4 regions of the Lysinibacillus sp. FSL L8-0126 genome follow, and region 1 is predicted to be linked to each of the others. Evidence: riboswitches for the same ligand, from Rfam matches in the RefSeq annotation. Region 1 holds a riboswitch; each other region holds the start of a gene.
The links. A riboswitch is a leader RNA that binds a small molecule or an ion and turns the genes downstream of it on or off. The one in region 1 is predicted to bind S-adenosylmethionine.

Region 1 (7,959 bases):
TAAATGCCCTAGCGTCATGGCAGATGCTGCCGCCTCCTCATAAAAATCCAAGCGCATATTTGGTAGCTGTAGTGACACAAATTGCTCATGCTGCTCGGAATCGGGTAGCTGTAATACCTTTTGCCAAAGCTGAACCGTCTCCTCCACATCCTTGACAAAAAACTGAATAGATTCCATTGTGATGGCTTGGTTTTCATCGATTGCACCACTAGCTTTTAATTGTGCCAAACGTTCCTCATCTTCATCTGCCCATTCAATTAAGAATGGAAAATCCAATGAAAGGTTGGGCATGCCAAAATGCAATAGCTTCCATTCTAGTGTCGTGCCATCTGGTCTTGTTCGGCTACAAGCATCGGGACCATATACTTCAAAGCCCAATGCACGCAATCGTTGACCCTCGTCTTCAATATTTTTGGTGCGCAAGGCAATTCGTGAAAATCCTTGGCGCTCACGATCACGTTTAAACGTATAATGTAGGGAATAAGGGTACAAAGCCGCTTGCTCAAATAAATCACGATCATAAATAGCGATTTGTTCAATATAGCTTAAGCCAAAATAGCTTAGCGTATTATAAGTCCCCCACATCGTGTGTTGACCACCGTTCACTGTACGGACATTTCGTTTATTGAAGAAAACCTTTATATTTTCTGGTGATTCTACTTGATGTACCAGATGATCAAAATATAAAGTCATGGCAATTCCCCTTTCTTTCCCCCATTAGCTTTACCTGGATGTTTAATTGATTTAAAATTTACTTAAGAAAAGGAGTTACTATATGGTATGAAAAAAAGTGCAATTTACCTACTAACTCCGTTAACTAATTTATGACTAACTATAAAGAGGTGATTTGAATGACAGATCAAGTAGCTGCTTTTAAATTGGCATTAGGTAACTATCCTACAGGTGTAACGGTTGTGACAGCATGTCATGAAACGAATCCAATTGGCTTAACAGTCAATTCTTTTGCATCTGTTTCCATTGACCCACTACTTATTTTATGGTCACTTGATAAAAAATCTCAGCTCCATTCTTACTTTATGGGTGCGGAAAAATTCGCTGTCAATATTTTAGCGAGTAATCAAGAGCATTTATGTACATTATTTGCAAGTAAAGTCCCGGATCGCTTTGCTCAAGCTAAATGGTCTACTTCTACTTTTGGGCTACCGATTTTACATGATACAGCAGCTATTTTACAATGTAAATCATTTCAGCAAATAGATGCAGGCGATCATACTATTTTTATTGGGCAAGTGCTAGACATTACAAATTCTCAAAAAGAACCCCTTCTCTATCATCGTCGTCATATCGGTCCAATTCCAAAAAGCTTTTATAGCTAATTTCCATAAAAAAGAGCCACTTGTAAGCAATGGAAACCATGCTTATTGGTGGCCTTTTCACATCGTTCAACTGAAATGAGCATTATTTCTTCTGTGGAAATCTCTGCTTTTCAAGCCTATTAATTTGCACAATCACACCATCTTGAATCGTAATATTCACTTCACCAAATTCAAGATTTTGAATTGCCTTAGCAATTGCCTCTAATTTTTTATCATCTACCTTTGCCGATTGAGCCATACGATACACCCCCTCTTTATTCTCCTAGTTGTACAAAAGAGGCCAACGCATCAAACCGATTGATAGCCCCTCCTATCTCTCAGACACCATCTGTTGGATTTGGCACCTATCTTCTCGGTTGCCGAGGCTTCATGGGGCCAAGTCCCTCCACCTCTCTTGATAAGAGTACTGCGTTTCTTGAAAATAATTCTATAATTCTGTTATCCGAATGTCAATATAAAATATTAGAAAACCTAGTTGAATACTTTGTAATAGCATCCTCTCTGTTATAATTCACTCATAATCCTATCGTATTGTATGCTATGTCAGTCTATCTAACCACAATGGCAAAGAAAAAACTGTGTAGAAGTATGACCTTCTCCACAGTTCATCACGTTATTCCCTATGCAAACATTCCATTAAAGTTTGTGCTGTCTGTTGCTTGCCCATCACCTTAATTGGTTGTCCCTCAGCAGGCACGATCCAATGAGGCTCATCTCCGCCATATAAAGACTGCGAGCTATTTGCAACCATAAATTGAGCATGCGCGGCTTCCATACGCAGTCTTGCACGAGCGAGTAAAAAATCCTCATCATTTGTAGCTTCTAGCTTAAAGCCCACTAGCGTTACATTCGGTTGCCAGCCCTTGATTTGCCCTAATACTTTTGGTGCCTTTTTAAAATGGATAATAGGTGGTTCGTCAGAAGGCATTTTCCCCGCTTCCTCCATTAAATTACCGGATTGATCATAAACCTTGTCAATAACCCAATCGGAGCCAGCAGCAGCCATAATAACAATATCGACTTGTTGTAGCTGAACCGCATGACGTACCTTTTCTCCTAAATCCTCAATACCTTCAAATTTTACCAATGTCATTTTGTCGTGGTTTGCTGGAAGCTGTGCAAAGTAGCCATGCATATATATTACATTCGCACCCTTAGCCAATGCGGCCTCTGCTAAATAACAGCCCATTGTCCCTTTTGATAAATTCGTGTGCCCTCGTACACGATCCCATTTTTCAAGTGTTCCCCCACTTGTAATGAGTACGGTTTTGCCTTGTAATGTCCCCATACACTCACCTATTTTCTACAATATATACAAATACTATTTTAACGTAATGTAAGGATGTGCTTCAATAGCCACAATCATAGCGTACTATTTTGCTCTTTTAACCAAGCACTTAATATTTCCGCAAATTTCTTGGTAACAGGGGAAGCATGGTGCTTCATCGCAATTCCAATGGTACGGTAGCCTCCTTGCTTTAGCGGGATTGCTTTTAACGTTGATGGTAAATGTTGAATGACCAATTGAGGCAAAATACTAATGCCCAAATGATGGGAAATCATTGAAAGAATCCCTACCTCCTCAGAAAGCTCAAAGCGAATATGGGGCTTTACATGATATTGCTCCAACAGTACCTTTACATCATTTGTCCCTTTATAGGAAGTCATGATAAAAGGCATATCTTCTAGGTCAACAATATCAATTTCTGTCTTATGAAATAAAGGGCTTTTATCTGAAACAATACATAATAAAGGGTCTTGTTGTAATTCCATAAATTGATATTGCTCTGATTTTTGACCATTCAAGAATCCTACTTCGACTTCCCCACTTAGCAGCCATTGTTCAATTTCGTAATAATCTCCCTCTCGTAACTCTACTTGTATCCCTGGAAATTGATGATCCATAATACGAACAATTTCTGGCATCCAATTCGAGGAAATACTTGAAATAACGCCAATTCGAACTTTCCCGCGTGTTACACCCAGTATATGGGCCGCTTCCTGCTGCAATAATTCCTGGGCATCCAGAACCTGACGCATCGCCCTTAGCATGGTCTGCCCCTCACTCGTCAGTGTTACACCTGCACGACTTCGATGAATGAGAGCAAAGCCAAATTCTTTTTCTAAACTAGACACGGCATGGCTCACAGCAGACTGCGTTAGTCCTAGTGCATCCGCTGCTTTTGTAAAGCTTGCTACCTCTGCCACCTTTGTTAAAATCTCATATTTAACTAAGCTCATCCGTCATCCCTCTATATACATGAATTTTTTTAATCCTATTCATTATAAACATTCGTTTTACTAATCACAATACAAGATATATAGTAAATTTTAGTATAAAAACTGTTTTAGTACACAGATGGTAGGTGAACATAATGAGTATCCAAGGAAAAGCAAATGTATTGATGGTTATTGTCACAATGTTTTGGGGACTATCTTATACCTTTATGGTCATGGGGCTTGAAACATTGGCAGTTTATAATGTGGTGGCATTGCGTTGTATCATTGCATTTTTCGTAGCAGGACTTATTTTTTATAAACGGATGATCAAAGTAAATGGTAAAACATTAAAATATGCGGCTATTCAAGGATTTTTATTATTCATTGTGTTCGCGTTAAGTTTATTTGGTTTACAGTCTACTTCTGCCTCAAATGCAGGCTTTATTTTAAGCCTAACCGTAGTATTAGTGCCGATTTTCAGCAGTTTCATTGAAAAAAAATTACCATCGAGAGCCGTTAGCTTTGCGGTCATTTGCACGATGATTGGTATTACAGTCTTAACAGCACATGGCTCATTCACCTTCCATAAAGGGGATTTATTAGTAGCCATTGCAGCACTATGCTATTCCATTTATTTACTACTGAATAGCTCATTTACACGAAATGTTGAATCCATTTCATACGGAATTTATCAGCTCGGCTTTGCTGGTATCTATGCCCTTGTCTTAACATTTATATTTGAAACACCGACATTGCCAAATTCAATGTCATCTTGGCTGGCTATTTTAGGGCTCGGTATCATTTGTAGTGCATTTTGCTTTGTTGGCCAAACTGTTGCACAACAGTATACTTCTGCTACACATACAGGACTTATTTTTTCATTAGAACCAATTTTTGCAGCCATGTTTGCCATGATGTTTATTGGTGAAAGTTTAACAGTGAAATTAGTGATTGGCGGTAGCTTTATCCTTATTGGTAATTTAGTGGCTCAATTAGAGCACTTTCATGCGTTACGTTTTATTAAAAAAGAAGCACAGGAAAAAGTCATACAATAAAATAGTGTGTCATGTCACTTCATTTACGAATGAAAAAGGAAGCTGAGAGTTATATCTCAAGCTTCCTTTTCTACTATGTATTGAATTTATAGCATCACTACATGTAAAATAGTTTACTATACAGTCTATTTTTTACAGAAACTAATTGGAGGAGAGTCATCTATGCAAATTCAACCCCGAAATACATCATACTATTTACCAGCTAAGGTCAATCAACCTATTAAAACAGAAAACCTATTGGATTTACTTAAATATGTGGATGGCAGTGAAGAGGAAGACGCCAAAAAGAACAAATCGAAAATTGAAGTCAGACACGAAAATGGCTATGTGCGTCAATATCTTGTTAAACCAAATGGACAAAGAGTACTCCTGATGGAAACTAAACAAAGCCATGACAATAAAGAAGCTAGCCATTTACATACTATGCCTCATAACCTGTTTAAGCAGCCATTTGAAAAGCCTACAAGTGACCCGATACTTTCGATTTTAAATGCGAAGGATAACATTGCTAAATATAGATATGGGATTTAAAGGAAAATAGTGTTAGATAAAATAATAGACAAAGTCGAATAAAACGACTTTGTCTATATTTTAACCAGCAAGCCAGAGCCATATCTCACTGGTTTGATCATTATAAAAACCTTCTATATTGCTCTGCCTCTATCATACGCTCTTGCTGTTTTAAACGTGCCTCTTGCTCGGCAACTGTCTCAGAATGTGCTTGTAGCAGATCTACATCATCCTCACGTTCCGCATATAAGACGATACTACCTTGCTCCACAAGATGTGCATAATAAGCGATTTGTCCCTCTGATAGATTAAATCGTTTTAAGCCCTCTGTCACAGCCGAGTCACCTGTAAACCAAGACTTAAATTGGTCCACCCAATTACCAGCCTCATGTGTTTGGACATCAGCATCCCATTTTACATCCTCAAACTGTTCGGAATCTTTCGCAATAATATGAATATCCTCTTGTTGATAACCTTCTAACCGCATACTTTCTAAAATGTGAAGCATTTCATCCCTCGTGTGGGCCACCTCAATTTGTGGGTTTTGTTCATTCATCATGTTCAATTCCTCCTAATTTATATGGCTTACTAGATAATTACCCTTGCTGTACACAAGCAAACGCTTTTTACCAAACTGTCATAATTGTTATGAACCCTTAATACATGTTATGGCTTTGACATCAAGCATTAATTGCAGAAAAAAAGCATGCCAGAGTACTTAATATCTCCAACATGCTGTAACTGTCGTTTTTACTTGTCAAGAAAGGCTTTTAACATCCATGTATGCTTTTCAAGAGATTGGTACATGGCGTTAAGTAAATCCTCTGTACGATCGTCCCCTTCTTCTGCTGCTAGCTCCATTGTGGAATTTAATGCTTTCATGAGCTTTTGGAAATCCGAAATTATCGTAGCGACCATTTCCTCTGTCGTCTCATTTCCTGCCGCCTCCTCTACATAGGAAAGCTCTAGATGTTCTTTTAATGTTGCGACTGGCTTGCCATCCTTTGAAAGAATACGCTCCGCAATTTCATCTAAATTCAAGGTTGTTTCATTATACAACTCTTCAAATTTTGCATGCAGTGTAAAGAATGAGTGTCCTGTCACATACCAATGATAATTGTGCAGCTTTGTATAAAGTACAGACCATGTAGCCACTAGCTTATTTAATTGTTTGTTTAAGTTTTGTGTCATAATCACTTTCTCCTCCAATATGTCTTGTTCTAGCCTTTAATATGTGTAACAAATGATGTCGGCTATACATCTATTGTTCCCGCCCGACAATATTTCAAACATGTCTTCGACAAACGATCTACATTAAGAATATTGCAACTATTCTATGAAATTATTTCACTTTCCGAAATAGTTTCGTTATAATGAAATCACTTACATGTAAAGGGGTGTCTATGAATGGAAGTTTTACCATTACGAAAAGATGTAGCAGTAGAAGAAACTTGGGATTTAACAGATTTATTGAACCATGATGCTGATTTTGAACCTACTTTAGCACAATTGGTGGAAGACGCACTTAGCTTCGAGCAGCAATACCAAGGAACGATTACAGATGCACAAAAAGTTATTGACGTGCTATCTGCCTTTGAAGAGCTACAAAAAAGGTTTGTTCCGATTGGCACGTATGCCAGCTTAAACCTTGAAACAGATCGTACAAATGATGGAGCGCAAATGCGGGCTGCAAAATTTGCTACAGCTATTGGAAAGGTAAGCAGCGCTCTCTCCTTCGTGCGCAGTGAGTTACTAGCGTTGGATGAAGCTATTTTACAAGAAGCGGCAGCATCAAGCCCTCTTTACAAACGTTATCTAGAGGAACTGTTAAAGCAAAAGCCTCACCAGCTACATCCTGAAGTCGAAAAAGCATTGGCAGCATTTAGTGCTACATTCGATGCACCATATGAAATATACAATACGACGAAATTAGTAGACATGAACTTTGGTCAATTTGAAGCCAATGGTGAAAAGCATCCACTTAGCTTCGTCCTTTACGAAAATGACTGGGAGTTTGAAGCGAATACAGAAATACGCCGCGCTGCCTTTAAAGCCTTTTCAAGCAAGCTACGCGATTACCAGCATACAACAGCACAAGTGTATAACACGCATATTCAGCAGGAAAAAACAATGGCAGACCTACGAGGCTTTAACTCGGTCATTGATTATTTACTCTTTGATCAGGACGTCGATCGTTCACTCTATAATCGTCAAATTGATTTAATTACGACAGAGCTTGCCCCACATATGCGTCGTTATGCAGCTTTAATTCAAAAAGCCAATGGTATCGATAAAATGACATTTGCAGATTTAAAAATAGCGCTTGATTCTGATTATGATCCAAAATTATCGATGGCTGAGGCGAAAGAATATGTTGAAAAAGCATTAGCTGTTATGGGGGAAGACTATAATCATTTAATGGATAGAGCCTTCAATGAACGTTGGATTGACTATGCACCAAACAAAGGAAAATCTACAGGGGCATTTTGCTCAAGTCCGTATGGTAGCCATCCTTATATTTTAATGTCATGGAACGAACGCATGAATGAAGTCTTTACTCTTATTCATGAGCTTGGTCATGCAGGGCATTTTGCGAATACGCATGAACATCAATCTTATCTTAATAGCCGACCTTCTCTATACTTTATTGAAGCACCATCAACAATGAATGAAATGCTGTTAGCGAATTATTTACTAACACATAACGATGATTTACGGTTTAAACGTTGGGTGATTTCAAATATTGTGTCGAAAACGTATTATCATAACTTTGTCACTCATTTACTAGAAGCAGCCTATCAACGTAAAGTGTATGGATTAATTGATGCTGGTGAAGC
Region 2 (7,959 bases), 700 kb from region 1:
CCTCACCTCGTTTATCTCTCAAAAAAATTGTCCACTCTATAAATAATGAGCGTATATTTGAGGAGGAAAACACATGTCTATGTCTAACAATATCGATACCTCCCCATCCCATACAAACGATTTGTTGTATACATCCCTAGCTAAAAATAAAAAAATCATTGAACAGGCGCTTGGTCACAGTAATGACATCATCATACGTGAAATCACAATTGGTGAATCTACCCCTCATAACATCGCTATCATTTCGATTGATGGCTTGTCAGATAAAACGACAATCTCCGATTCTGTTATTGATAAGCTTATGGCAAATATCGAGGAAGAACAAGACATTGAAATAACGACCATTAATCAATATGTACGAAACTCCTATTTAACAGTTGGGGATGTGTCGAATATCGAGCATTTCACAACACTCTACAATGCCATTCTCAATGGGGAAACGGTTATTTTATTAGATGGGTTTGCAGAAGGGATTGTGACAAGTACCAGAAGTGCAAAGGATCGAGCCGTTACAGAGCCATCGACTGAATCTGTTATTCGAGGTCCTCGGGAATCCTTTACAGAAACCATACGTACCAATACAGCGCTCATCCGTCGCAAAATAAAAAGCCCGAATCTCTGGATAAAGTCACGAGTTATCGGTGATGTGACACAAACAGATGTAGCGGTTATGTATATAAATGGCATTGCCAGTGACAAAATCGTCGCAGAGGTATTAGCCCGATTAGACCGCATTAATATCGATGGCATACTGGAAAGTGGCTATATAGAGGATTTTATTCAAGACTCTAAAAACTCTATGTTTCCAACAGTTTACAATTCAGAACGTCCAGATGTTATCGCTGGTGAATTATTAGATGGCAAAGTGGCGATTCTAGTTGATGGTACTCCCTTTGTCTTAGTAGTACCAGCGTTATTTACATCCTTTTTGCAATCAGCGGAGGATTATTATCAGCATTGGATGATTAGCTCACTTGTACGCATACTTCGCTTTTTTGGCATCGGTCTGGCATTAGTCGCGCCATCCTTATATGTGGCTATAACTACCTTTCACCAGGAAATGCTGCCAACACCAATGTTGATTAGTATTGCTTCACAAAGAGAAGGCGTTCCCTTCCCCGCAGTTGTGGAGGCACTCATTATGGAGATTGCCTTTGAGGTATTAAGGGAGGCTGGGCTTCGTATGCCTAGAACAATCGGCCCAGCGGTGTCTATTGTCGGTACTTTAGTTATTGGTCAAGCGGCAGTTGATGCGGGTGTGGTATCTGCTGTAATGGTCATTATTGTAGCTTTAACAGCAATTTGTAGTTTTCTTTTCCCTGCCTACGGTTTGTCGAATACGATTCGTGTGTTACGTTTCCCATTAATGATTTTAGCAGCTATGTTTGGTTTATTTGGTGTTATGTTCGGTATTATGGTCATTATTCTCCATTTATGTAGTATTCGTTCATTTGGTGTACCTTATTTAAGTCCATTTGCACCGTTAGTTTTAAAGGATCAAAAGGATGCCTTTCTTTTGTTCCCTCGTAGAAAGTTACTAACACGACCTCGTTTAGTTAATCAAAAAAATATTGTTAGAGGACATAAATATGTCAATGTAAAGGGCAGGAAATAACTACTGGATAAATGAGGAATGGAATATGGCAAAAATAAAAGTGATTTGCTTACTATGTATCCTCACTTTACTGTTAAGTGGCTGCTGGAGTAAGCGTGAATTAAATGAATTAGCCATTGTCGTAGCACTGGGTATTGACAAAATAGACGAAGAATATGAGATTACCGTTCAAATTGTTGATCCAAGTGAAATTTCGATGCGACAGGCTTCCACGCAACGCTCTCCTGTCGTTAGCTATCATTCGAGAGGCGAGACCATCTTTGAGGCAATTCGAAAAATGACAACCAACGCTGCCCGAAAACCGTATTTTGCCCATCTTCAAGTGGTTGTTTTAGGGGAAGATCTAGCAAAAGAAGGAATTAGTGATTCACTTGATTTAATTGTAAGGGACCATGAATTTCGTAAGGATTTCGATGTCATTATGTCTCATGAAGCGACAGCGAAGGAAGTGTTAAATGTACTAACGCCCATTGAAAAGATACCCGCTAATAAAATGTTAAATTCCCTTGATGTCTCTGAAAAAGCTTGGGGCGCCACAATAGCTGTCAATATAGATGAGTTAGTCAATACATTAACGAATAAACATAAAGGGGCATTAATTACTGCTATTGAAGTACATGGTGATAAGAAATTAGGTGTAGATCAAACAAATGTGCAACGAGTTAAAACGCCTGTGCTGTTGCAGTATGCAGGATTAGCGGTCTTTAAAGGGGATAAATATATTGGGCTATTGACTGAGGGAGAAAGTAAAAGCGTTAGTTTCCTGAATGATAAAATACAGAGTACGATCGAAATCATAGCCTGCCCAAAGAAAGGAACTCTATCATCTGAAATCACTCAATCCACAACAAAAGTGAAAGGGTCTTTTGATAACGGAATGCCGAAAATTGATGTCCGTATTAATGTTGAGCAGAACATAGGAGAGGTCGAATGTGATATCGATCTTACAAAAAATAAATCCATTGATTATGTCAATAAAAAAACAGCTAAGGGCATTGATGAACGAATTCAAAAAACATTGGAGAAAATACAACAGCAATATGAGGTTGATGTGTTTGGTTTCGGTGATGCCTTACATCGTGCAGATCCAAAACAGTGGAAAAAAATTAAGGATGAGTGGGCTTCCATCTTTCCAGATTTGGCGGTAGATGTGCAAGTGAAAGTAACGACACAAGGTTTAGGTACGATGCAAAATTCATTATTAAACAAGCCAAAGGAGGAGTAACGAAATGGTGCTAGCTGTAGCCATCTTTATCATTTCAATGATCCTAGCACTTATTTTTATACCAAAGCTAAAAAAGCAGCATGATTCAAAAACCATTGTCGTATTTTCTATTTTGCTTCTCATCGGAACGGCTTTGAATATGGGAAATGCGCTAAAAATCCATATTCCAAGCCCATTGGATTTGATTACCTTTATCTTTACACCAATTAAAGATTATATTGTGTCATTAACAAAATAGATAGAAGGATAAAAAATGGAGGGTTGCTCGATGGAAAAAGAGATTATTAGTTCAAGACAATTTACAATCATTACATTCCTCTATTCTATCGGAACGGCAATTTTAATTATCCCTTCTAGTATTACGGGTGCCGCTAAGCAAGATGCATGGATTGCCGCCTGCATTGGAGTTGTCCTTAGCCTGCTGGCCGTTAAATTATTTTTAACACTAGCCAACCAAACACCGTCACTTAATTTTGTAGAGGCAAATGAAAAAATTCTTGGTCGTTTTTTTGGAAAAATCACAGCCAGTTGTTTCCTAATCTTAACCTTTCTATCTGCTGGAGAATTACTCTATTTTATCGGTATTTTTATGAAAACCGAAGTCATGCCGGAGACTCCGACATTAGCATTTGCCTTGATGTTTAGTATTATCATTATGTACGCTGCTTATTTAGGCATTGAGACCTTTGCCCGTTCAGCAGAAATTATTTTTCCAGCATTTGTCTTTATTTTTATTTTTTTTATGGTTTGTATTACGCCTCAAATTCATTTTGAGAACATTCAACCCTTATTAGAAGCAACCAAAACATCTATGCTTTATAGTATTGCACGCTTTATGAGTATCTTTTCCTTTCCATTACTGGTGTTATTAATACTGTATCCTGCTGGTGTCAATGTACAGCCATCTGCACAGAAAGGGTTATATTTTGGGACAATCCTCGGTGGCATCGTCTTAATTACGTTGATTGTGCTATCGATTCTTGTTTTAGGACCTGAGAATACGTCATCTAGAACATTTCCTAGCTATGCCTTAGCGCAAAGAATATCGATAGGGAATTTTTTGCAGCGCATTGAAATCATCATGGCCTTTATGTGGATTTCATCCATTTATATTCGCACATTTATGTATTTCTATACGACTGTTGTCGGTCTTGCGCAAATTTTAAAAATCAAGGATCATCGCCCTCTCATATTACCGATGGGTCTAATTGTCATTGGGCTTTCTCAAATTATTCATCCAGACATTGTACATTCAACCAATTACAATAATGAAATTTGGCCAATCTTTTCTTTTATAATCACCATTTTATTACCGATACTTTTATTGATTGTCGCAGTTATACGAAATCGCAAAACCAAAGCTCAAAGTACCGAAACGCCTAATACAGAAACAACGAATGACAATCAAAAAGTCTAATTTCTTTTATGGTGAGAAAAGAAATTAGACTTTTTATTAATTAAATATGATATTCAATTTCATCTACAAAATCCCATTCGTATGGTGTTTCTTGGTAAACATAGTAGTTCAACCAGTTAGAGAATAATAAATGCGTATGGGCACGCCATGTATTCATTGGCTCCTGTGATGGATCATCATTCGGGAAGTAATTCACAGGAACAGCGATATCTATGCCCTTTGCGACATCACGGCTATATTCATCGGCTAATGTTGTCGCATCATACTCCAGATGCCCTGTAATCATAATGTTTTTATTATCTTTTGATTGGACGATGAACACACCTGCATCCTCTGAATAGGATAATAATCGTAAGTCTGGATGATTGCGAACCTCGTCGATCGAAACAGAAGTATAGCGTGAATGTGGAGCGGTAAATAAATCACTGAAGCCACGTACTAAATCCACTGTTAAATCGGTGATTACATGGGAATAGACACCTGAGCATTTAGCTGAAAGTTCTACCTTTCCTATCCCATAATGATGATACAGTGCCGCCTGTGCCCCCCAACAGATATGTAAAACGGATGTCACATTCTTTTTGGACCAGTCCATAATTTCTGAAATTTCCCGCCAATAGTTAACTTCTTCAAAGGCCATTTTTTCTACAGGTGCTCCCGTAATAATCATCCCGTCATAGCGACGGTGACGAATTTGGTTGAACGTTGTGTAAAATAGCTGTAAATGTGATTTACTGACGTTTTTCGACTCATGTGTGGCCGTATTTAAAAAGGTGATATTTACCTGTAGCGGTGTATTCCCTAATAAACGTAGTAATTGAAGCTCCGTTTTTTCTTTTTCAGGCATTAAATTCAATATTAATATGTTTAACGGACGAATTTGCTGTGTTTTCGCACGGTCCTCTTCCATGACGAAGATTTTTTCCTCACGTAAATGTTCTCCAGCTGGTAAATTTTTCGGAATATTAATTGGCATCTTGCGTTCCCCTCTCTTTGATCACTCTCTTTTAGCAAACCTTGCTGACAAATTAAAAAATCCTCCTCATTCCATACGAGATAGAATGAGAAGGATTTTTTCACGTCCACTCTTATCTCTCAAAGGAAAAATCCTTCGCTGGAATTAGCACCTTTCTAACAATTGTTAGAGGTTGCTGAAGCGTCATCGGGCCAAATCCCTCAGCTTCTCTTGATAAGATTATTTAATTACATCGAATTGTAGCATGAATTAGTTAGAATATCAATAATTCATAGAATATTTTGTGATTCAAATGCATGTTCCTCGTTTATTTGATGTACACTAAGCTTGCTATAAGTAGTGTTTCTACATTTAAAATTTATGGTAAACATGCCGTATTTATGTTACCATATAACTTTAGTAACAGAGAGGAACGTGAATACTTTGATTAAAATTGAATTTCCAAAACCTGATGTAGTCATCCGTCAACGTGAACAAGAAGTAAAACCTGGTGATGTGCCTATCACACCATACTTTGGTTTTATTGACTTCCATAAAATCACACGTGATAAAGGCGGCATTTTTTTATTCTATAATGACAAGAATGAGCTATTATTTGTCGGCAAAGCACGTAAAATTCGTCAACGTATTAAAAAGCATTTCGAGGACAATGTATCTCCGATGAAAAATCATCGTGATGAAGTGTTCAAAATTGAGGTCTATGAAGTAGAAGATCCAATGGAACGTGAAATTTACGAAACATATGCGATTAACACTTTCCGCTCCAAATACAATGTAGAGAAAGTCTTTTATTAAGATATCTTGTAAAGAAACCGAAATCTCATTTAATGGGATTTCGGTTTTTGTCTTATATAGAGGTTACGCGATCTATTGGCGTACTCTCGCCGTTTATTCGCAAATCAATCGTGTATAGCTCAGGATCTTTGGTGATGATTTTATATACATAGGGTTGAGCCACTTTTCGTTGCTCGCTACCTTCTTTCAGTTGGATGACTTGACTATTTTCTTCAGCCGCAATACTTGCCAGCACATTCCCTTTCGAATAATAAACAAGATAATACGTAGAGTCATCTTCATACAATAATTGAATCTTATCATTAGCCTCAATTTTTTGTTGAATATTGTCTGGAACGACAGTTAGCTCATGAATCATTAGTGATTTGGTAGGCGTTTTAGCGTTACATGCTCCTAACATTAATAAGCTCATTAAACCTAGCAACACGAATTTTTTCACGTTACTCCCCTTCCCTTATGACTATTCTAAGAAAAAAGCTTTACGCTCCTTAGCAATCCAGTCTTCTAATTCCTGATCATCACGTTTTACCAATCGATTGATAAGGACGTCATGCCAAACATAATCCTCTAACAAATAAATATGGACAGGGTCATTGGTGATAAAGGCCATTTCTTGCGTAGATGGAGAGTGACCATAAATCATTTCCTGACCATCTACCGATAAAATAAACCAATGTGGTGTAGACGTTTTTTTCGTGTAGTGTGTAGCTCTATGCTGGTCAATCGACTCTAGCTGTTCCCCTACATATAGGGTAATACCATGAATAGGAACATGCTGTGCCACTTCTTGAATATCTCCCCTTAAAGTATCATACATATCTTCCCACATCGATAGAATCACTTTTTTCTTGGCTTTTTTTAAAAGTGACTGGCAATAGTTGATGATCGCCTCCTTGCCCTTTAGCATGACTACTTTTGGCTCCACTTCCTGCACTTTTTCCTCTAATTTTTCTAATTTCGTACTCATGGATGTAAAATTCGATTGCCAGCGCTGCTGCATTTGCTGTAAAAACACAGACACAGGCATAGCCGCATAGGTCGTTTGTTCAGCCGTTTCTTCTTTTAGCACAATTCCCTTTTCTACAAGGACGTTTAAAATATCATAAATTCTTGCGCGTGGTATACCAGAATTTTTACTGACCTGATAGGCACTAACATGACTTTGCTGCACAAGTGCCGTATAGGCCTTTGCTTCATATTCTGTAAAGCCCATGTCTTTCAACTGGGCGATTAATTCCTCCATGTAATCCCTCCATTATCTTTATTATAGGCTACTGTTGTGAAGATTTGCCAATGAAAAAATGAGGGTTTACAGCGTAATTAAAATTAGTTACTATTTCAGTAGTAACTAATTTAAAAGAGGTGTAATATGTTTTTTGAAGTCGATGTACATATTCTTATCCTGTTAATTTCATTTGGATTTCTGGCGGCTTTTGTCGACTCAGTAGTGGGAGGAGGCGGTTTAATTTCATTGCCAGCTTTATTGTTTGCTGGCCTCAATCCAGCCGCTGCTGTTGCAACCAATAAACTTGCCGGGACAATGGGCTCACTGACATCTTCCATTTCCTTTTATCGTTCTGGTCAGCTTGAAATACGATCCGTTCTCAAATATTTCCCGCTTGCCTTTGTCGGCTCCTTATTTGGTGCATGGACCGTGCATTTAATCAATCCAGCATTACTAAAGCCATTAATGCTCGTGATGCTGGCAGCCGTTGCGGTTTATACAATTTTCAAAAAGGATTGGGGCGCTGTCTCTAGCGTAAAAACTCTCTCTAGAACCCACTTACTATTATTTATGGGATTATTATTTGGCATTGGTTTTTATGATGGGTTTCTTGGACCTGGTACAGGCTCTTTTTTAATCTTTAGCTTCTTGTTGATAGGCTTTGATTTTTTAAAGGCGGCAGGAAATGCAAAGTTTTTAAATTTGG
Region 3 (7,959 bases), 1.2 Mb from region 1:
GGCAAATTCATTGATTGAGGATAAGGGCTAGAAAAAAGATGGCACGCTCAAAAGATTACTCCCTCTTGAGCGTGCCCCTCTATTAGCCTTTCACGACAACATCATGATATAGTCCTGGTCTACGGTCGTCATAAACTGGAATTCTTCCACGTACTTCATCGACAATAGAAAAATCTACATCAATCACCGCTACTTCTTCATCCTCTGCACCGATCCAAAGTACTTCTCCCCAAGGCTGTATGATCATCGATTGGCCATTAAAGTTTTCTACCTTTTTTGAAATGCGATTAACTGCTATTACAAAACATTGGTTCTCAATCGCACGAGCTTGCAGCAATGTTTTCCAATGATCAATCCTTGGTGTTGGCCACTGGGCTGGTACAAATAATACCTTTGCTCCTTGTAATGCGTGTGCACGTAACCATTCTGGGAAACGAATATCATAGCAAATGACCCCAGCAGCTTCAATATCTCCTAGAGCAAATCGATTCATTTCATCCCCTGCTTCTAAGTAGAGATGCTCATTCATTAAACGGAAAAGATGTGCTTTGCTATATTCCCCTACAAGTTCTCCATTGCGATCAAATGTATACATCGTATTATAAAATTTGTCGCCTTTCTTCGTTGAAACAGAACCACCTACAATATGTACACCAAGTTCCTGTGCTAATTCAGCCAAGAAGGATTTCGTACGTTCACCATCGACATCCGCTAGTTCAGGCAGCTTCTCTAACGCATAGCCTGTATTCCACATTTCAGGCAGCACAATGATTTCTGCTCCTTTTTTTGCCACTTCTCGAATCTTGTCCTCAGCTCGTGCAAAATTTTCTTCTACTTTGCCAAAGCCAACATTTAATTGAATACAACCGATTTTCATAGCCATTCCTCCTCTAGACAATTAACAAAAAAAGTAATACTATTTGCTTCATATTCTTCAATAATAATTATTATATTCTGAAAAGGGTGATCATGCATGGAATTCTCTAAAAAACTACAGCAACTACCCACTCAATTTTTTGCAGCGTTAGTTCAAAAAGTAAATAATGCCTTAGAAGAAGGTCGCGATGTCATTAATCTTGGTCAAGGAAATCCCGATCAACCAACGCCCCCTCATATCATTCAAGCATTACAGGAGGCGGCTGAAAATCCACAAAATCACAAATATTCACCATTTCGCGGTATCGCTGAATTACGCCAAGCAGCTGCCGACTATTATAAACGTGAATATAATGTGAATCTAAATCCTGACACAGAGGTAGCGATTCTTGGCGGGACAAAAATTGGACTCGTTGAGCTACCTTTAGCCGTATTAAATCCAGGTGATACAATGCTCTTACCAGACCCTGGCTATCCAGATTACTTATCAGGTGTCGTATTAGGTGATGTCCATTTTGAAGTGATGCCACTTTTAGCTGCAAATGATTTCTTACCTAATTATCATACATTACCTGATGAAGTGAAAGAGAAGGCGAAGCTACTTTACCTAAATTACCCGAACAACCCTACAGGTGGTACAGCAACACTTGCGTTTTTTGAAGAGACCGTTCGCTTTGCGAAGGAACACAATATTATCGTATCACATGATTTTGCTTATGGGGCAATAGGATTTGACGGTAATAAACCTATTAGCTTCCTACAAGCTGAGGGGGCAAAAGAAATAGGAATTGAAATGTACACACTCTCTAAAACTTATAATATGGCAGGCTGGCGTATAGGCTTCGCTGTCGGTAATGCCGACATTATTGCTGCCATTAATCTAATTCAGGATCATCTGTTTTGTAGTCAATTCCCTGCTATTCAACAAGCAGCAGCAACGGCACTTACAGCTTCCCAAGAATGTGTGGATGAACTGCGAGCTACCTATGAAGGTCGCCGCAATGTACTCATTGAAGAAGCTCAAAGAATTGGTTGGCATGTAACGGCTCCAAAAGGCTCCTTCTTCGCATGGCTCCCTGTACCATTCGGCTATACTAGCGAGCAGTTTGCCGATTTATTATTGGAAAAGGCTGATATCGCTGTAGCAGCAGGCAATGGCTTCGGCCGATATGGCGAAGGCTATATCCGTGTTGGTTTACTTGTTAGCGAGGAACGCTTACGTGAAGCAATCCATAGAATCGAACAATTACAATTATTCAACCCTTAACCATGACATGAGGCTGGGACAAAAGTAAAAATGTTAGACCGATTATAAGCTCGGTCTAACATTTTTTAATTCAGGAAGGAACATGCAACTCAGTGAAAAGAAAAGTTAGTACATTTTCGCTATTTTTCAATTTTCCTTGGCTGCTGTAAACCGTGTTCTAATGGATAAAATTGAACATGGCCTGTTTCTTCATCAAATTTTCGAAAGTGCTGGATGCCTTGAACCTCAGCTAGCACTATGTCAGCCGTAATGACAGGGTTCCCCCTCTTCATTAAATGCCCCCCTGACACAACGCCACATTGATCACTCATAGAACCATGGAAATGTGTTTCATATCCCCCATCGCGCTTACATACTACGCCAGAGCCTTGGATCAATTCAAGTGGCCCTTCTTTTTTTATGACATCGCTAAAACTTACGTTAATCTGAGATGTTTCATCAGGTACTAAATAAACAAAGCTACTCTTTTGAAGGCTACCTATACAGCTAACAATTGTTGCTGACTCAATATGGTTCTCCTCACAAAGTGCCTCCATTCCTTCAATAATGTCTGTACCCATTAGCAATCGAGCACTTACAACCTTGCCAAATGAACCTATACCATAATTAACTCTTACAGACATTGCTATCCCTCTTTCATGACGAAATATTATAATAATATAAAAAATTTAAAAAATATTTATTGACTTACTATAACCTATAAATTATATTAGTTCTATCGGAATTACAAAAAAATATGATAAATCTCTTATCAAGAGTAGCTGAGGGACTGGCCCTATGAAGCTCGGCAACCTCCTTTTAGAAGGAAGGTGCTAAATCCTGCAAACGATTATCGTTTGATAGATAAGAGAGGACATTTTTTCATGAGCCTCTCTTAGTTTGTAAGAGAGTTTTTTTATTTTCAAAAACCGATAAAAACAATCTTGGAGGTAGTTTTCATGAAAAAGAAAAATAAATTTTTAGTAGGTTTAGCAAGTCTTACATTAGCAGCAGCTCTAGCAGGTTGTGGCTCTAAAGAAGAGAGTAAAGGTCAAGCTGAAGCAATTAATGAAAATAAAATCGTCGTAGGTGTCACGTCTGGTCCACACGAACAAATCGCAGAAGTTGCAGCGAAAGTAGCCAAAGAAAATGGGCTAGAAGTAGAGCTTAAATCATTTTCTGATTATGTTTTACCTAATACATCCTTATCTGAAGGAGATCTTGATGCGAATAGCTATCAACACGAGCCTTTCCTCGATACGTTTAATAAAGATCATGATACAAATTTAGTGCCAGTAGGCAAAACAATTTTAAATCCAATGGGTATTTACTCTGAAAAATATAAATCCTTTGAGGACATTCCAGATGGTGCAACATTTGGTTTACCAAATGATCCAACAAATGGTGCTCGTGCCCTCTTTGTTTTACAAGAAGCAGGCTATATAAAATTAAAAGATGGGGCAGACTTAACAGCCTCTATCCGTGATGTAGAAGAAAACAAAAAGAATTTAAAATTCATCGAATTAGAGGCAGCTCAAATTCCTAAGCAGCTTAGTGAAGTAGATGTAGCAGCTATTAATACAAACTTCGCATTGGAAGCTGGCATTAATCCTAAAGATGACGCTATTCTTTTAGAATCTACTGACTCTCCATATGTGAACTATATTGTGGTACGTGCAGAAAATGAAAATGACCCAACAATTAAAAAGTTCGTTGAGGCTTACCAATCTGATGAAGTACGCCAATTCATTGAAGAAGAATTCAAAGGTTCAGTAATCCCTAGCTGGTAATACATTCAGGAAGCTTCTAGTAGCTGAAGAATCTGCCGAAATTCCTCTATGGAAAACGAGCAGATTCTTGCTTTTTAGGAGCTTGAGAAAGGAGCAATCAATCGGATGATTCAATTACAAAATATCTCAAAAGAATATAAGACGAAAAAAGACATCATTAAGGCTGTAGATGGAATCAATCTCCATGTAAAAAAAGGACAAATTCATGGTGTGATTGGCTATAGTGGTGCAGGTAAAAGTACACTCATTCGTTGCGTCAATCTACTAGAGCGACCTACAGCTGGAAAAGTGTTAATCGACAATGTGGACATTACTGCCCTTTCTCTTCATGAATTACGGCAAACACGCCAAAAAATCGGGATGATTTTCCAACATTTTAATCTATTAAAAACGGCAACCGTTTACCATAATATTGCTGTTCCTTTAAAGCTACTTGGCTATAACGAGAAAGAGGTAAAAAACCGTGTGGCTAAATATGCTGAAATTGTTGGATTAACAGACAAACTAGACAGCTACCCTAACCAACTTTCAGGTGGGCAAAAGCAACGTGTTGCTATTGCACGTGCCTTGGCACAGGAACCAGAGGTTCTACTTAGTGACGAAGCAACAAGTGCACTCGACCCTGAAACAACCGAAGCCATTCTTGAATTGTTGTTAAAAATTAACCGTGAATTAGGCATTACGATCCTGCTGATTACACATGAGATGAATGTCATTCAGAAAATATGTGATGAGGTTTCTGTTCTTGAATCAGGAAAAGTGGTGGAATTTGGTACGGCTATTGAACTTTTTGCTAAACCGAAGCATCCTACAACGAGAAAGTTTTTAAATACGATTTCACAACGTAATTTATCCCCTTCCCTGATCGAGCAGTTAAATGTTTCAGGCAGTGTCATTCGTTTAACCTTCCTAGGTGAAAGTACTGGTAAGCCATTACTAGCAGAAGTTACGAAAGTGTATGATGTACAACCAAATATTTTAACGGCAAATATTATTGAATTAAAAAACGGCATTGTTGGTAACATTGTGGTGCATTTACATGGAGAGCTTCACATTGTCCAAAAGGCACTTACATATTTTACGGAAAATGGCGTCGCGGTGGAAGAATTAGGAGGCGAATTCAATGAGTAGTATTCAAAGCTTTTTTACAGATTGGTCAGATGTAATTGGCAAATCAATTATCGAAACATTTCAAATGGTCGGAATTTCTTTATTGTTTTCCATTCTCATTGGGATTCCATTGGGACTATTAATCGTATTAACACGACCAGGTCAATCCTTTGACAATAAATTTTTATATCAATTTTTTAATTTAGTCATCAATATTATACGTTCTGTTCCATTCATCATTTTATTATTCTTCATCCTACCTTTTACTAAGCTGATCGTCGGCACAACAATTGGGGTTAAAGGTGTTATCGTTCCGCTAGTTGTCTATACAGCTCCTTATATTGCTCGACTGATGGAATCTGCGCTATTAGAGGTGGATTCGGGAGTGGTAGAAGCCTACACAGCCATGGGTATTAAACGTCGCCATATTATTTGGCATGTGCTATTACGTGAAGCTCGTCCATCTATTATTTTAGGCTTAACAATTGCCACAATTGGTTTAATCGGTGCTACGGCTATGGCAGGAATGGTTGGTGCTGGAGGTTTGGGTGACCTCGCCTATCGTTATGGTCATTTACGCTATGAGGTCGATGTTATGTATGCAACTGTCTTTATCTTAATCATTCTTGTGCAAAGCATTCAATCCATCGGCAACCGCTTCGCTGCGAAATTGAAAAAGGATTAAGAGGAGAATGACAATGACAACTGAAATTTATGTAGAGAAAAATGGTTATATTGCAACGTTAGTGTTAAACCGACCTGATAAACGGAATTCCTTATCAAAGGCGATGTTTCAGAACATAGTAGAGCAACTTGAGCAGCTACGTGTAGATTCTTCTATTAAGTTATTAATTGTCCGTGGCGTTAATGAAGTAGCCTTTTCATCTGGTGCCGATATTAGCGAGTTTTTAGATATTCGTTATGCCGCGGACAATGCCAAAGCCTATAATGATTTGGCTCTAAAGGCGATTGATACCCTCTATAAATTTCCTCACCCGACAATTGCTATGATTCAGGGTTTAGCCATTGGTGGTGGCTTAGAACTAGCCAACGCATGTGATTTTAGAATGGCAACACCAAAGAGTAAGCTTGGCATCACAGCGGCGAATATTGGTATTGTCTATAATCTTGAAAGTACAAAGCGTCTCATCAATCTTGTTGGTGTTGCCAAGGCGAAAGAGATTTTATACACAGCCAACATTTTTACAGCACAAGATGGAAAAAACATCGGTTTAATCACAGCCTTACATGAGCCAGAGGATATTGAAAGTGCCACGCTGCATTTTGCTGAACATCTATTAAGTAAATCATCCATTGCAAACGCAGGCATCAAAAAAATGATCCAAGCAATTGTAGATGGTGAAAACGAAGAAAGCGATGAGCTGGCACAGATCGTTCTTAATTCATTTAGTTCAGATGATTATAACGAAGGTATTCAAGCCTTCTTAAACAAAAGAAAGCCTATTTTCAATAAATAAGTGAGGTAGTAACGATGACAAACATAACTGATGGTGATCTACTCTTAAAAAATATTACTGCACAAGCCCCCTTCCCCATTTGCTTTGCAGATTTAGAAAAGGCCGTAGCGGAAAAAATCGAAGCTGGACCTTTTGGCTATATCCGTTCAGGTGCTGGTGGTGAACAAACACTGCGCAATAATCGTGCAGCTTTCGAAAAGTATTCTATAGTTCCTCGCTTTTTAAAGGATGTTTCAAATGTTCAAACATCGATTAATTTGTTTGGTAAAACATACCCAACTCCATTGCTCTTTGCTCCCGTCGGCATGAACGGAATGGTTCATGATGAAGGTGAGCTTGCTGTAGTACGTGCTGCCAAGCATTTAAACATGCCCTATATTCAAAGCACCGTTTCCACTTATGCACTTGAAGAAGTTGCTCAAGCTGCTCCTTCTGCAACAAAATGGTTTCAATTATATTGGTCTACTAATGAAGAAATCGCTTTTAGTATGGTGGCACGAGCGGAGGCAGCCGGATTTGAAGCGATTGTTTTAACTGTCGATACAGTAATGCTTGGTTGGCGTGAAGAAGATGTCCGCAATCAATTTTCACCATTGAAGCTAGGCTATGCACGAGGCAATTATATGAATGATCCCGTTTTTACAGCCACTTTACCTGATGATTCATTCGAGTCCTACGTACAAGGTGTCTTGCAAAATGTCTTCCACCCAACACTTAATTGGAAGCATGTTCGAGAATTAAAAAAGCGTACAAACCTTCCTATACTATTGAAGGGAATCTTACATCCTGAAGATGCGAAGCTAGCTATCGACAATGGTATTGATGGCATTATTGTATCAAACCACGGTGGCCGTCAATTAGATGGTGTTATTGGTTCACTTGATGCACTTCCTGCTATTGCGAAAGTTGTGAATGGACAAATTCCTATTATTTTAGATAGTGGTGTCTATCGTGGCATGGATGCTTTAAAAGCACTTGCTTTAGGAGCGGATGCCGTTGCAATCGGACGCCCTTTCGTCTATGGGCTAGCCCTTGAAGGACAACAGGGCGTCGAAAAGGTGATGACCAATCTTTATGATGAATTAAAGGTTTCCATCGCTTTAGCAGGTGCGACCTCTATCAAAGGATTACGCAACATCACATTAGTCAAACATGATGGGACTGAGGTTAAATGAAACAAGCATTACAAGGATTAAGAGTTGTTGATTTATCGCAAGTATTAGCTGGTCCTTATTGCACGATGGTCTTAGCAGATATGGGTGCAGAGGTTATCAAAATTGAGAAGTATCCAAATGGAGACGATACCCGTACAATGGGTCCTTTTATAAATGAAGAAAGCCATATGTATATGATGGTCAATCGCAATAAGAAAGGGGTTTGTATTAATTTAAAAACGCCAGAGGGATTAGCTTTATTTAAAGAGCTTATCCAATCTGTTGATGTCCTTGTGGAAAACTAT
Region 4 (7,959 bases), 1.9 Mb from region 1:
AATTATATGATGCGAAGCAAGCTGCATTAGCGCTTTACGAAGCGGGCTATCAACCACCTGTACCAACAAAAGTGCCAGTGGTCGGTGCATCAGGCTACGGAACATTACTCATCGGTGCGCAAGGCATGTTTGAGTCAGGTTTTATTAGCGAACATGATTTAAAAATTGCTAAAAAATTAGCTTATGTCATTGCGGGTGGTAAGGTTCCGTACGGTACATTAGTTGACGAACAGTATCTATTGAACTTAGAGCGTGAGGCTTTCCTTAGCCTTGTTGCTGATCCACTTTCTCAGCAAAGAATGCAACACATGCTGTTAAAAGGTAAACCACTTCGTAACTAATTGACAAAATAGATCAATCTTGCACATGAAACAAAGGGGGATTAATACGATGCGTGAAGCCGTTATTGTAGCAGGAGCACGAACTCCAATTGGAAAAGCAAAAAAAGGTTCTTTAGCAACAGTAAGACCAGATGATTTTGGTGCTGTTGTAGTCAAAGAAACATTGAAAAGAGCGGGCTATGAAGGACCGATTGATGATTTAATTTTAGGCTGTGCGATGCCTGAAGCAGAGCAAGGGATGAATGTAGCACGTAGTATTGGGGCACTAGCAGGATTACCAGATACAACTCCTGCGCTAACGATTAATAGATTTTGTTCATCAGGTTTACAGGCAATTGCGTATGCAGCAGAACGAATTATGCTAGGTCATTCAAAGGTGATTCTAGCTGGCGGTGTCGAGTCTATGAGTATGGTGCCGATGGTGGGGAATACACCACGCTTAAATCCGACATTAGCTGAAACGGCTCCGCAATATTATATGGGTATGGGGCATACGGCTGAGGAAGTGGCTCGCCAGTACAATGTTAGTCGTGAAGATCAAGATGCTTTTGCAGTTCGCTCGCATGTTCTTGCTGAAAAGGCGATTAAAGAAGGCAAGTTCAATGATGAAATTGTACCAATCGAAGTGGAACAGCATTACGTAGACGACCACAATAAACCACAAGTAAAAAAATTTACATTTAGTATGGATGAAGGTGTACGACCAGGTACATCAGTTGAAGGCTTAGCAAAATTGCGTCCAGCTTTCCATGTAAAGGGCAGTGTAACGGCTGGTAATGCCTCTCAAACTTCTGATGGTGCAGCAACTGTACTAGTGATGGATCGTGAGGAGGCCGAACAGCAAGGACTGACACCAATGGCAAAATTCCTAGGCTTTGCAGTTGGTGGTGTGCCTCCTGAAGTAATGGGAATTGGTCCGATTGTGGCAGTACCTAAAGCGTTAGAAATTGCAGGTTTATCCATAGATGACATTGATTTATGGGAAATCAATGAAGCATTTGCTTCTCAATCATTACAGGTAGTACGTCATTTAGGCATCGACCAAGAAAAAGTCAATGTCAATGGTGGAGCAATTGCATTAGGTCACCCTCTAGGTGCTACAGGAGCTATTTTAACGTTAAAGCTTATTCATGAATTGAAGCGTCAAGGGAAGAAATATGGCGTGGTGACAATGTGTATTGGCGGCGGCATGGGTGCTGCTGGTGTATTTGAAATTTTATAAAATTTTCTAGATCAGCTTGAGGTGTACGGTTTACGGTTGCCTCCGAACATGTTCACATCAAGCTTTTCTATACATGTTCATTTGGGGATTAAACAATCAAAATAGATATATTGGGAGGAATTTATCATGACTGAAAAAACAACTGATTTCATTAAAGGCGGCGGATTTCTAATTGAAGATGTGGAATTAAATCGTGTATTTACACCAGAAGATTTCACTGACGAGCATAAGATGATTGCTAAAACAACAGAGGAATATGTAGCAAATGAAGTTTTACCAGTAGTTGAAAATTTAGAGCACCATGAATTTGAGCATTCAGTGCGTCTCCTAAAAAGTGCAGGCGAATTAGGTTTGCTTGGAGCAGATGTGCCAGAAGAATATGAAGGGCTTGGACTAGACAAAGTTTCTTCAGCTTTAATTGCTGAGAAAATGTCTGTTGCAGGTGGTTTTTCCATCACACATGGTGCACATGTTGGGATTGGTTCACTACCAATCGTTCTATTTGGTAATGAAGATCAAAAGAAAAAATATTTACCTAAGCTTGCTTCAGGTGAATTAATCGCAGCATATGCATTAACAGAGCCAGGTTCAGGTTCAGATGCTCTAGGGGCAAAAACGACTGCAAAATTAAATGAGGCAGGCACACATTATATTTTAAATGGTGAGAAGCAATGGATTACAAATGCAGGCTTTGCTGACGTATTTGTTGTTTATGCAAAAATTGATGGTGATAAATTCTCTGCCTTTATCGTAGAACGTGCCTACAATGGCGTTTCAGTAGGCCCAGAAGAGAAGAAAATGGGGATTAAATCATCGTCAACTCGTACATTAGTATTAGAAGATGCGGAAGTACCTGTAGAAAATCTATTAGGTGAAATTGGTCGTGGGCATGTCATTGCCTTCAATATTTTAAATATTGGTCGTTATAAGCTTGGTGTGGGCACAATTGGTGGCTCTAAACGTGCATTGGAGTTAGCTATCCAGTATACAAACCAACGTCAGCAATTTAAAACAAAGCTTTCTGATTTCAATCTAACAAAAGAGAAATTGTCAACAATGGCTTCTCAATTGTACGCGTCCGAATCATTAAACTATCGTACTGTTGGTCTATTTGAGGATCGTTTAAGCCAGTTAAGCCTTGAAGAGCAAAAGCAAGGAAAAGTAATTGCAGGTGCTATTGCTGAGTATGCAATTGAATGCTCTATTGCGAAAGTATTTGGGTCGGAAACATTAGATTATATTGCAGATGAAGCCGTACAATTACATGGCGGTTATGGCTTTATGGCTGAATATGAGGTAGAGCGTATTTACCGTGATTCTCGTATTAATCGAATTTTTGAAGGTACAAATGAAATTAACCGCATGATTGTCCCTGGCACATTTATGAAAAAGGCGCTAAAAGGCGAGCTTCCTTTATTACAAGTTGCTCAAAATTTACAGCAAGAGCTGCTAATGTTAATGCCAGAAGACATCGGTACAGAGCCACTAGCACAAGAAAAATATTTAGTGAAAAATGCTAAGAAGATTGCTGTATTAGCTGCAGGCTTAGCAGCACAACGCTTTGGTGCGAAGCTTGATCAGGAGCAAGAGGTATTAGTGAATATTGCCAATATCGCTAATCAATTATTTGCAATGGAGTCAGCTGTCTTACGTACAGAAAAGGCAATTGCTCGTGATGGCGCTGAAAAAGCACAGCAGAAATTGCTATACACGCAAATCTTCTGCCAAGAAGCATTCACAGAAATCGAAAAGGAAGCAAAAGACACAATTCTTGCTTCAGCAGATGGCGATGCAGCACGTATGACATTATCTGCACTTCGTAAATTAACACGCAATAATCCTTATAACTTAATTGCGAAGAAACGTGAAGCTTCTGTTAAACTAATCGAAGCTGAAAAATATATTGTTTAATAGCATACACTTTCACTTAGCTATCTGTAAGAGGATAGCTAGGTTTTTTTATGAGAGATGGATAGAAGCTTGAAACTGACGGATAGAACAGCTAGATTGACGTATAAAATAGAGAAAGTGATGAATAGAACAGCAAAACGGATGGTTAGGCTTACGAAAATGAGAGAAGTTCCACCATTCGAAACAATTATGATGGTATACTACAGAAAAAGACAGTAGAGGAGCATTTTAATGACGATTCAATTTATCCATTATCCGAAATGTACGACATGTAAAAAAGCACAAAAGTGGTTAAATGATCATGAGGTTTCCTATGAAGAGGTACACATTGTAGAGCAATCGCCAACAAAGGATGAAATAACAGCCATTTGGCATGCCAGTGGACTGCCTTTGAAGAAATTTTTTAATACATCGGGTATGAAATATCGTGAGCTTGGTTTAAAGGACAAGCTAGCGGAAATGACTGAAGATGAGCAGCTGGAGCTACTTGCTTCTGATGGGATGTTAATCAAACGTCCAATCGTAACGGATGGCCAAAAAGTAACGCTAGGGTTTAAAGAATCAGATTTTGAGCAAACTTGGAAATAGCCGTATTTAAACAGGATCGAACGACTCTTCTAACCGAGATAAAGTCACCGGCAGATGTCACAAATTTTTAACAGAGATGTATTTCAAGTAACTTGAAAAAATTGTGGACTGCAATTAAGCTGGCACGTAATTGAATCTTGTTTTTATAGGAGAAGTATGGCACACTGAAAGTGAATATATTACATATTTATGGAGGGGTTTTTTGCATGAGCACACCTAAAGACTTACGTTATTCTGAAGAACATGAATGGGTAAAAACAGAAGATGGAAAAGTACGTATTGGTATTACTCACTTCGCACAATCTGAATTAGGAGATATCGTTTTCGTTGAGCTTCCACAAGTTGGCGACGAAATCAAAACAGATGATCCATTCGGTAGCGTAGAATCAGTTAAAACTGTTTCTGAATTGTATGCACCAATCTCAGGTACTGTAGTTGAAGTAAATGCAGATTTAGAAGATAGCCCAGAATTCGTTAATGAATCACCATATGAAAAAGCATGGATGATCGTTGTGGAGCCTGCTGATGCATCAGAAGTTGAAAAACTAATGACAGCAGAGCAATACGAAGAAATGATCGCTGAATAAGACAAGCTATAATCGAAAAACGTCGGAAACTACCGGCGTTTTTTGTTATATAATGACTTATAAGTGGGTATGTCTAAATGGAGGTGGCGTAATGTTCGAGGGAAAATGCTTAATAGTAGAAGGACGCTCAGATAAGCTACAAATTGAGCCAATTTTAAATGAGAATGTTACAATACTATGTACGAATGGTACAATTGGTGTGCATCAATTAGAAGAGCTGCTCGATCCCTATGAGAGCTGTGAGCTATTTACTTTTTTTGATGCAGATACTTCAGGCGATAAGCTGCGTGCATTAATGGACAGACATTATCCAGAGGCAGAGCATTTACGTACAATGCCAACCTATAAGGAAGTAGAGACGACACCAAGAAAAGTGTTAGCGATGATATTACTGCGTGCACATTTTTCAATCCATAATGAATATATTTTGTAAGGTTGCGTGAGGAAATGGAAGAATGGTCAAAAGAGCAGTGGGAAACGGCTAAACAGTCGGGACAGAAAGCTGCATTTTATTTATATACACCGATGTGTGGAACGTGTGCAGTGGCATCTAAAATGATGGCCATTATTGAACAATTACTGCCACAGCTACCAATAGGTAAAGCGAATATAAATTTTTTAGAGCATGTTGCTGTTGAGCATCAAATTGAAAGTGTTCCGTGTTTACTTGTTAGTGATGGCGGAAAAGTGACAGATAAGATTTATGCTTTTCAATCCGTACCATTTTTATACGAATTGTTAAAAAAATCAATTGACTGAACTTTACTAGCGTGGTAAAGTATCAAATATATTACTAAAACATTAAATATATCGAACTCTTATAAAGAGTGGCGGAGGGAAGTGCCCTATGAAGCCCGGCAACCATCACAAAGTGAAAAGGTGCCAAATCACTCAAAGATTTTTCTTTGAAAGATGAGAGAACGGTTTAACGTTATTATACGTGACCCCTTCTACTTGTCTGTGAGTGAAGGGGTTTTCTATATGAGAAAAGGAGTATTCGCTATGATCCAGCTTCAAAATATTACGAAGAAGTACAAAACAGCAAATGGCGAATTAACGGCAGTCAAAGACGTCAACCTTACCATCAATAAAGGTGAAATTTTTGGCATTATCGGCTATAGTGGCGCTGGTAAGAGTACCATGATTCGTTTATTAAACGGTTTAGAGAAACCGACAACAGGAACAGTAACGGTGAACAGTCAAGAATTTTCATCGATTAAAGGGCAAAAGCTTAGAGCAGCTAGACAAAAGGTAAGTATGATTTTCCAACATTTCAATTTACTTTGGTCTAGAACAGTTGCCGAAAATATTGCATTTCCTCTAGAAATAGCAGGTGTTTCAAAGGCTCAACGTGAAGCACGAGTAAAGGAATTAATTGCACTTGTTGGTCTAGAGGGACGTGACAGGGCATATCCATCCCAGCTTTCTGGTGGACAAAAGCAGCGTGTAGGGATTGCCCGTGCATTAGCGAATAATCCAGAGGTTTTACTATGTGATGAGGCGACTTCCGCACTCGATCCTGAAACGACGGATGCCATTCTTGATTTACTCGTTGATATCAATGAACGTTTAGGCTTAACAATCGTTTTGATTACCCATGAAATGCATGTCATCCGCAAAATTTGTCATCGTGTAGCGGTCATGGAGGCAGGCGAAATAGTGGAACGTGGTGAGGTATTGCAAGTTTTCCAAGCACCACAAGCGGCTATTACTAAAAAATTCGTATCTCAGATTACGGATACAAAGGAAACACAGGATACGGTGGCACAAATCAAAACAAATTATCCAACTGGACAACTTGTCAAACTGATTTTTGTTGGTGAAAAGACCGAGCAGCCGGTTATCTCACATCTTGTGAAACAATTTGATGTAGAAGTAAGCATTGTTCATGGTAATATTTCGCAAACGAAAAACGGTGCATACGGTACACTGATTGTGCAAATTGATGGCTCGAAAACAAATGTGGCTGAAGCCCTTCGTTATTTAAATACAGTCGAAGTACAAACGGAGGTGATCGCAAATGCTAACTAATCTTTTTCCAAACGTAGACTGGGAAAATATGTGGCAAGCTATGTATGAAACATTGTACATGACGGCAATTTCTACAGTTGTCACATTTATTCTTGGGTTAGTCATTGGGATCGTTCTATTTTTAACAAGCCCTAATCAGCTATGGGCTAATAAAATGGTTAACTTTTTAACGGGTTCAATCGTTAATATTTTCCGCTCCATCCCATTTATCGTGTTAATTATTTTATTAATTCCATTTACGAAATTCTTACTTGGTACGATTCGGGGAGCAAATGCGGCATTACCTGCTCTAATTATTGGTGCAGCCCCGTTCTACGCTCGTATGGTATTGATTGCGTTACGTGAAATAGATAAAGGTGTCATTGAAGCAGCCCGTTCAATGGGGGCAAAAACATCCACAATTATTTGGAAAGTACTGATCCCTGAATCTTTACCAGCACTAATTTCAGGGATTACTGTAACGGCTGTTGCCCTCGTTGGTTATACTGCAATGGCAGGGATTATCGGTGCAGGTGGTCTTGGTAACTTAGCTTTCCTAGACGGCTTCCAACGAAACCGCCAAGATGTAACATTAATGGCAACTATTCTGATCTTAGTAGTTGTATTTATCATTCAATGGATTGGTGATCTCATAACGGTGAAGATCGATAAACGTTAGTAAGACTAAAAGAGGTTATTCCGGTTCTAACCGCTAACATATTTGAAACAAATAAAAGGGAGTGTCATAAATGAAAAAGTTATTAGCAGGATTATTTTTATCTATACTTGTACTAGCATTAGCAGCTTGTGGTACAGATAAAAAGGAAGATGCCAATTCAGCATCTGATCAAACAGATAGTAAAGACAATGTAACATTAAAAGTAGGTGCTTCTAATACACCACACGCAGTCATCCTAGATAAAGCAAAACCAATTTTAGCTAAAGAAGGCATCGACCTTGAAATTGAAACTTATACAGATTATGTTCTTCCAAACCAAGATCTAGATTCAAAAACACTTGATGCAAACTATTTCCAACATATTCCATACTTGGAGTTACAAATTAAAGATAATGGCTATGATTTCGTGAATGCTGGTGGCGTTCATATTGAACCAATCGGTATTTACTCAAAAAAATATAAAACTTTAGAAGATCTGCCTGAAGGCGCAACAATCTTACTTTCTAACTCAGTATCAGACCACGGTCGTATGCTATCATTACTGGAAGCTAAAGGCTTAATTAAATTAAAAGAAGGTATTGATAAAACGGCAGCAGAAATAAAGGATATTGAAGAAAATCC

Region 2: it holds a riboswitch for S-adenosylmethionine, as region 1 does, so the genes downstream of both, metA (homoserine O-succinyltransferase) here and MHI34_RS21640 (YezD family protein) in region 1, are expected to answer to the same signal.
Region 3: it holds a riboswitch for S-adenosylmethionine, as region 1 does, so the genes downstream of both, MHI34_RS04690 (MetQ/NlpA family ABC transporter substrate-binding protein) here and MHI34_RS21640 (YezD family protein) in region 1, are expected to answer to the same signal.
Region 4: it holds a riboswitch for S-adenosylmethionine, as region 1 does, so the genes downstream of both, MHI34_RS12240 (methionine ABC transporter ATP-binding protein) here and MHI34_RS21640 (YezD family protein) in region 1, are expected to answer to the same signal.

Annotation. Positions count from the first base shown of each region.
Region 1 covers NZ_CP152028.1:4,446,107-4,454,065, forward strand. The annotation lists gene MHI34_RS21630 (VOC family protein) at 1-693, opposite strand, end outside; gene MHI34_RS21635 (flavin reductase family protein) at 852-1,337, shown strand; gene MHI34_RS21640 (YezD family protein) at 1,420-1,575, opposite strand; SAM riboswitch class I at 1,645-1,741, opposite strand; gene MHI34_RS21645 (phosphopantothenoylcysteine decarboxylase) at 1,951-2,625, opposite strand; gene MHI34_RS21650 (LysR family transcriptional regulator) at 2,700-3,578, opposite strand; gene MHI34_RS21655 (DMT family transporter) at 3,713-4,612, shown strand; gene MHI34_RS21660 (hypothetical protein) at 4,775-5,143, shown strand; gene MHI34_RS21665 (general stress protein) at 5,244-5,681, opposite strand; gene MHI34_RS21670 (DNA starvation/stationary phase protection protein) at 5,873-6,313, opposite strand; gene pepF (oligoendopeptidase F) at 6,530-7,959, shown strand, end outside.
Region 2 covers NZ_CP152028.1:3,747,877-3,755,835, reverse strand. The annotation lists gene MHI34_RS18160 (spore germination protein) at 74-1,615, shown strand; gene MHI34_RS18155 (Ger(x)C family spore germination protein) at 1,641-2,840, shown strand; gene MHI34_RS18150 (hypothetical protein) at 2,845-3,078, shown strand; gene MHI34_RS18145 (endospore germination permease) at 3,109-4,257, shown strand; gene metA (homoserine O-succinyltransferase) at 4,298-5,233, opposite strand; SAM riboswitch class I at 5,343-5,453, opposite strand; gene MHI34_RS18135 (nucleotide excision repair endonuclease) at 5,603-6,028, shown strand; gene MHI34_RS18130 (hypothetical protein) at 6,081-6,467, opposite strand; gene MHI34_RS18125 (TrmB family transcriptional regulator) at 6,489-7,271, opposite strand; gene MHI34_RS18120 (TSUP family transporter) at 7,398-7,959, shown strand, end outside.
Region 3 covers NZ_CP152028.1:984,747-992,705, forward strand. The annotation lists gene MHI34_RS04670 (PucR family transcriptional regulator ligand-binding domain-containing protein) at 1-31, shown strand, start outside; gene MHI34_RS04675 (carbon-nitrogen family hydrolase) at 83-877, opposite strand; gene MHI34_RS04680 (pyridoxal phosphate-dependent aminotransferase) at 974-2,143, shown strand; gene MHI34_RS04685 (PPC domain-containing DNA-binding protein) at 2,263-2,766, opposite strand; SAM riboswitch class I at 2,889-2,993, shown strand; gene MHI34_RS04690 (MetQ/NlpA family ABC transporter substrate-binding protein) at 3,082-3,912, shown strand; gene MHI34_RS04695 (ATP-binding cassette domain-containing protein) at 4,018-5,043, shown strand; gene MHI34_RS04700 (methionine ABC transporter permease) at 5,036-5,707, shown strand; gene MHI34_RS04705 (enoyl-CoA hydratase-related protein) at 5,721-6,500, shown strand; gene MHI34_RS04710 (alpha-hydroxy acid oxidase) at 6,515-7,675, shown strand; gene MHI34_RS04715 (CoA transferase) at 7,672-7,959, shown strand, end outside.
Region 4 covers NZ_CP152028.1:2,502,094-2,510,052, forward strand. The annotation lists gene MHI34_RS12205 (3-hydroxyacyl-CoA dehydrogenase/enoyl-CoA hydratase family protein) at 1-341, shown strand, start outside; gene MHI34_RS12210 (acetyl-CoA C-acetyltransferase) at 391-1,563, shown strand; gene MHI34_RS12215 (acyl-CoA dehydrogenase family protein) at 1,690-3,474, shown strand; gene MHI34_RS12220 (arsenate reductase family protein) at 3,706-4,062, shown strand; gene gcvH (glycine cleavage system protein GcvH) at 4,269-4,649, shown strand; gene MHI34_RS12230 (TOPRIM domain-containing protein) at 4,741-5,082, shown strand; gene MHI34_RS12235 (thioredoxin family protein) at 5,097-5,408, shown strand; SAM riboswitch class I at 5,465-5,568, shown strand; gene MHI34_RS12240 (methionine ABC transporter ATP-binding protein) at 5,652-6,680, shown strand; gene MHI34_RS12245 (methionine ABC transporter permease) at 6,670-7,338, shown strand; gene MHI34_RS12250 (MetQ/NlpA family ABC transporter substrate-binding protein) at 7,409-7,959, shown strand, end outside.